2 linked regions of the Synechococcus sp. PCC 7335 genome follow. The protein of the gene in region 2 interacts with the protein of the main gene of each other region in a pairwise test. Links are inferred from orthologs where the notes say so. Each region holds a gene or a part of one and is shown on either strand. Other genes may lie near its edges. The genes, in order: S7335_RS08805 and def.

Evidence for each region.
Region 1: the proteins of def (region 2) and S7335_RS08805 interact in binary tests that used the Escherichia coli proteins (3 or more experiments, as listed by UniProt). The link is inferred for Synechococcus sp. PCC 7335 from one-to-one orthologs.

The regions. Positions count from the first base shown.
Region 1 is NZ_DS989904.1:2,007,331-2,010,446, reverse strand. The notes cover bases 1-2,790. They hold S7335_RS08805 (aspartate-semialdehyde dehydrogenase), read right to left. Parts: upstream 2,018-2,790; coding sequence 983-2,017; downstream 1-982. Other genes in these bases: tig (trigger factor), read left to right, coding at 2,660-2,790; dapA (4-hydroxy-tetrahydrodipicolinate synthase), read right to left, coding at 1-864. Outside these bases: more of tig, read left to right, coding at 2,791-3,116.
Region 2 is NZ_DS989904.1:621,540-624,772, reverse strand. The notes cover bases 62-2,968. They hold def (peptide deformylase), read right to left. Parts: upstream 1,844-2,968; coding sequence 1,280-1,843; downstream 62-1,279. Other genes in these bases: S7335_RS02830 (ABC transporter permease), read left to right, coding at 2,122-2,968; S7335_RS02840 (hypothetical protein), read right to left, coding at 913-1,107; ndk (nucleoside-diphosphate kinase), read left to right, coding at 365-811; S7335_RS02850 (hypothetical protein), read left to right, coding at 62-142. Outside these bases: more of S7335_RS02850, read left to right, coding at 1-61; more of S7335_RS02830, read left to right, coding at 2,969-3,054; photosystem I iron-sulfur center protein PsaC, read right to left, coding at 3,218-3,233. UniProt on the Escherichia coli protein: Removes the formyl group from the N-terminal Met of newly synthesized proteins. Requires at least a dipeptide for an efficient rate of reaction. N-terminal L-methionine is a prerequisite for activity but the enzyme has broad specificity at other positions.

The sequences.
Region 1 (3,116 bases), 1.4 Mb from region 2 along the record:
AAGCGGTAAACGACAGTTCCCAATTGCCCAACCTTGCAAATCTAGAGCTACTTTCAATGGAATTGGGCTAGTGGTCGCAAACAACGCCTTGAACAGCGGAAAGAGCTTTAGATGAATAGCAGCTGCTTGACTAACCTGTCCCGATTCAAATGCCTTAACCATTTCTTGCAAGGCATCTCCAACAAGATGACTTGCAACACTCACCACGCCCACAGCACCTACAGAGAGCATTGGCAACGTTAGAGAGTCATCTCCAGAGTAGATTTCAAATTCAGCGGAACTCAGTCGACTGAGCTGACTGACTTGATCAAGGTTCCCACTAGCTTCTTTGATCGCGATGATGTTGGGAAGCTTTGACAGTTTGATAGCTGTTTCGGGGAGCAAATTGCAGCTTGTGCGTCCAGGCACATTGTAGAGCATGATCGGCAGATCAGGGGCCGCTTGGGCGATCGCTTCGAAGTGGCCATACAGGCCCTCCTGTGGTGGCTTGTTGTAGTAGGGAACCACTTGCAATGAACCATCTAGTCCCAGCTTTTCGGCCTTTCGAGTGGCTTCTATCGCTTCTTGCGTACTATTCGAGCCCGTACCTGCTAGTACTTTAGCTCTACTACCCACAGCTTGCTTAACCGTTTGAAACAGAGCGTATTCCTCATCCCAAGTCAGTGAGGGCGACTCGCCAGTTGTTCCACAGACTAAAACCGTATCTGTGCCATGATCTACCAGATGGTTGGCCAGCTTTTCCGTGAGCGGATAGTTGACTTCACCACTGTCATGAAAGGGCGTTACCATCGCGGTTACGACTCTTCCAAAAAAAGGAACTCTTTTGGATGAAGAGGCTAGTGTATCAACTGAGGTATCAGCCATACTTATCATCATTCAATTTACGTACATGTTCACTTAATACCCTAGCTATCTGCTCATCTACTACCTCCAGTCAGATGCAGTCTTTCTTCAAGCTCTACTTAGACTGTACATAGGCAATTCAAACCACTACAGGTGATCGCATCCATTGCTTTGCAACGACTAGCTCTGCTATTTGAACAGCATTTAGCGCCGCTCCTTTGCGAATTTGATCACCACTTAGCCAAAGCTCCAAACCCTGTGGATTAGAAATATCTTGACGGATACGACCGACTAACACATCGTCTACGCCACTAGCATCGATCGGCATAGGAAAGTAGTTAGCCTGCCAGTCTTCTACTAACTTTACCCCGGATGAGGACTGAATAGCTTTTCTAGCCCTTTCAAGATCAAATGGCTGTTCAAACTCTAAGTTAACAGCTTCTGAGTGAGCTCTAAGGACGGGTACCCGAATACAGGTAGCTGAAACTCTAAGTTCAGGCATACTGAAGATCTTGCGTGTTTCATTGACCATCTTCATCTCTTCTTCACAATATCCCTGCTCATTGAGCGGTGTATTGTGCGGAAAAAGATTAAAAGCAAGTGGATAAGGAAAGCTCTCAGTAGGTGGGGTGTCTCCAGCTAGAATCGCCTTGGCTTGCTGCTTTACCTCTTCCATGGCTCTAGCACCTGCACCACTGGCTGATTGGTAGGTAGCAACTACAATACGCCGGATAGCTTGAATTTGGTGGAGAGGCCAGATAGCTACACTCATCAAAATCGTAGTGCAGTTAGGATTAGCAATAATACCCTGATGGGCTGCTGCAGCCTCTGGATTAACTTCTGGAACAACTAACGGAACAGTATCGTCCATCCGAAAGGCACTAGAATTATCAATCATCAATGCACCTGCGTTGACGATATCTTTGGCCCAACGCTTTGAGATAGCACCACCCGCAGAAGCAAGCACAATATCTACACCATCAAAAGCTTCTTTGCTAACCGCTTCGACAGTGATAGCCTCACCTTTAAAGATAACTTGGCGACCTGCTGAACGTGCTGAAGCTAATAGCTTCAATGATTTGATTGGGAAACTACGTTCTTCTAGCAGCTGAAGTAGCTCGCTTCCAACTGCGCCAGTGGCGCCCAGAATAGCAACGTTATAAGAATCAAACAAACCAGGTATTCTCCATTTTCAACTAAGCACATACATATAAGGCCGAATGAGCTTTTTCTAAGGAGTAGTGAGGTGGGCATCCATCAAAAAAGCATACGTATAATACATACATAGGGATAGGGAATATATAGGGAAGCGTAACTGAGCTATATATTTTTAACCCAACTAAAAAACTTACTGCCGGAACTCCGCATACCGAAGACTTAGTAAATCCCTTTCTGACCACTGCCTAGATAGACCAGACTAAACAGACCAAAGCTAAATATCTTTACGATGCAGTTGCATGTGCGGACAGACCTAATAGGCTTAATCTCAAGTCCACTATGAAGCAATGTTCTAACAATATACCTTGAAGGGAAGTGCCTCAGTAGAAATGGTCTGAAGTGCCTCAGTAGAAATGGTCTTCTATTCTGCTAGTCGATTACTATGCCACTTGTTTCAACCCTGCAAAAAAGTTAAGGCCGATAGGTTAGAGAACTGACCGGTCATAAAATCTATTCAAAAAATAAATAAAGTAAATCAGGTTATGATGTCTAACTGCGATGAATAGCCTGCATCTTACCCTGTTCACGTACGTCAGCTATATTGCACCAGTTACATCGCACCAGCTATTTCCATTATCCCCACCCAACGTATTTGTAAATGAAAGTTACCCAGGAAAATCTGCCCGATAGCCAAGTCGGACTAGAAATAGAAGTCCCCGCTGAGCTATCTAAGCAGGGATATGAAAAAGTGCTGCGCGACTATATGAAGTCAGCCAATATTCCTGGGTTTCGAAAAGGCAAAGTCCCTCGTCAAATTTTGATTCAACGAATTGGCGCTGTGCAGCTAAAAGCAGCTGCGCTAGAAGACATGCTCCAGACAGTCATTGAAAAAGCCATTAAGCAAGAAGAAATAGAGGCCTTAGGCAACTATCAACTGCAATCGGATTTTGAATCTCTAGTCAGTAGCTACACCCCTGGTGAGCCTTTTGTTATCAAAGCCTCTGTCGATGTACCGCCGCGAGTGGCTCTAAGTAAATACAAAGATCTTTCTGTGAAAGCCGAAGAAGTTAAACCGAAAGATAGTCGGGTCGATGAAACTATAGAGGGCTACCGTG
Region 2 (3,233 bases):
CAGAGCAACGCCTAATGGCCGTATCCTCTGTACTATTCGCACGCGCTCATACATTGATGTCTACGGATATTCTGCCGGCTGGTACAGCACGGATGCCTGTAGCCAAGCAGGGGTAATTCATGAAAGCCAAGTTCAGTTCTAAGTAGTCAATGGAGATCTCATGCAGAAGGCTAAGGCCAAAGAGATGAACGTCTAAGAAGGCATCAAGCTGCAGTCAGGACGTAACCTCTAGTGATTGGTATAAGCCATTCTACGAAAGCGATAAGTGCGGACTGCCATCATTTTTTGGTCAAGGAAGGGCTTTACAAACTGACCTCATTTACTGAGCATAGGAAAGGTTAAAAGCAGTTAGGAGTCTTAAGCCGTGGAAAAAAGTTTCATCATGATCAAGCCCGATGGCGTTCAGCGGGGTTTGGTGGGCGATATCATCAGCCGGTTCGAGACGAAGGGATTTACCCTAGTGGGTATGAAGCAGATGTCTGTATCGCGTGAATTGGCTGAGTCTCACTATGCTGTGCATAAAGAGCGGCCTTTCTTCAGTAGTTTGGTTGAATACATCATCTCAGCACCGGTCGTAGCTATGGTTTGGGAAGGTGAAGGTGTAATTGCTTCTGCCCGCAAGCTGATCGGCGCAACCAATCCTTTAGAGGCTGAACCAGGAACGATTCGCGGTGATTACGGCATTACGATTGGCCGCAACCTAATTCATGGCTCCGATGCATCCGAAACCGCACAAAGCGAGATCAAGCTATGGTTTGGTGAAGACCTATGTAGCTGGGAGCCCACTATGAAGCCCTGGTTGTACGAATAAAGCGCTTCTAGATACAAGTAGCCTGGATGAGCAAAAGATCATCCAGGCTTTTTAAGTGTTTTCTATTCTTAATTAAGAGTCCTATTACAGGCAAAGACTCGTCACATATTGGCGCGGGCGTCTTTGACAGCTTCTATGAATGACAGGATGCCGACTGGAATGCTAAGCGCTAGGATGACAGCGGTGGGTGCTTTGCCCCAGTCTGGATCACCGGAAGAAAGTTCAAACATTGAGCCGACGGCTGCGATCGCAGTCAAACAGGCCACACCCAACAACGCACCACTTTTTGGAGTCACAGAATTTTCCTTTTGTTATGAAGTTTGCTTTTGAAGCTTAATCTCTTAAAGCTCGCTCTAAAACTATTTGGCTATGAAGTGATTTGGCTGAGATATTTATCTAGAGCAAATTGCAGCACGACTATTAATAAATAGAAAAGCCAAAATAACTGCAACCAGCATCATTCCACTTCTATTTCACTTTCTGAACGTGTTTGATCGCAAAGCCGTTCTTTTGCAGCTCCTGATTGAGCGCAATCGTATTTTCCACCCTATCTACAAACAGCACACCATTTAGGTGATCCATCTCATGCTGAATCACCCGAGCAAGCAGATCATCCGCCTTCAGCTTACGGGGTCGACCATTCTCATCTTTGAAGCTAACTTCTATGGCGGCAGGACGAATTACATCTAGATAGACGCCCGGGATGCTCAGACAACCTTCCTGACCAGCGGCTAGCTCGTCACTGTAGCGAATAATTTTGGGGTTGACCAATACCAGAGCTGAAGCCGCTTCATTTTCAGGGTCAGCGTCTATAACGAGGAGCTGCTTATTCACACCAACCTGAGGGGCAGCTAAGCCAATACCGTCCTCGCTATACATTGTCTGCAGCATCTTGCGGACAAGATCGCGCAGAGCGTTGTCTATCTTGGCAACCCGTTTGGCGGGCTGGCGGAGGACACGATCGCCCATCTGGTGAACGGTGAGCGGCGGTTTCTTCAGCTTTTTCTTTTCAACGTCGATGACTGCGGCCATGGGTCTTCGTAACTAAGTCCAGTTTGAGCAATGTTCTTCCCCACATTGTAACAACTCACACCGACTTCGCTGTAGCGACTTCAAGCCGATAATCCTTAAGCTACAGGTTCAGCCCCAAAGTCAGTCGAGTATTCCCTCAAAGAGGCTCCTTCACAGATGTAGGCGGATTAGTCAACGACACCTTATGTTTCACACTCAGATGTAAATGTATCAACTCAGATTGATTCAGGGCATCTTGATTGTGATTGTCTTGTGTCAAAACGCTAAGAACCTACCCTATGCTCTTGCGCCCAAAATCTGTGCTGAAATCTTTAGCTAGAACAGACTATTTATTTCAAGAGACCTTCAGAGGGTTGCAGCGCGGCGGCTGGATGAATTGGGCTGCTATCAGCACGATGACGGTCTTACTTTTTTTGTTTGGGACTAGTCTGCAAGTGAGCTGGCAGGTTGAAGGAATGCTAAACCAGTTCGGTTCACAGCTGGTGATTTCAACCTATCTAGAAAGTGGCGTAGGTGCTGACACTTTGACTGAACAGGTGAGTCAGTTGCCGGGCGTTGTCAGTGTAGAAGCGGTAAGCAGGGAGCAGGCTTGGTCACAGCTAACTTCGGACTTAGGACTGTCTAATATCTCGAACGCGATTGATCAGCTCAATGGTAATCCACTGGTTGACGAGCTGAAGGTAAAAGCTAGAGATACCCAGCAGGTTCCTCAGCTGGCAGCGACACTAAAGAATTTACCTGGCGTCGATGAAGTGCTGTATGTAAGTGAAATGATTCAGCAGCTTCGAGATCTTAATATAGGATTGCAATGGGCAAGTCTTGTGGTGGTGAGCCTGCTGAGTATTGCCGCGACCACAGTGGTGACGACGACAATTCGGCTGATTGCGATCGCCCGCCGGCAGGAAATCGAGGTCATGCAGTTAGTCGGTGCCACTCGTATCTGGATTTACCTACCATTTCTTATTCAGGGGGCGGTCTTTGGCATCATTGGTGCTGGCGGTGCGTGGGGTCTCTTACTTGCGGCTCAACAAGGCTTAAGATCTGTATCTACTGGTAACGGTCAACCTAGCTTCATCGAATTTTTAGCGAACGGTCTCCAGCTCTCATCTCACCAATGGATGGTACTACCTTGCTCATTAGTGCTACTAGGCACCGGACTAGGGGTGCTAGGCAGCCTGTTAGCCGTCGAAAAAGCTGTCGCAGCAAGATAGAGTTCGGCGTAGTTACTAGGATGTAGCTGCTAGAGGTCATCGCCAAAAAGCCTTCGCTAATCTTTGACTAGCGAAGGCTTCGATGAAGTTTGTCGAAGGTGTTGAAGGCTTTCAATGGGGTTTTGTAGGAGCCTTAACTAGGCGGCTGCGCTTATAGATGTCTCTAGTAAGCTAAACCC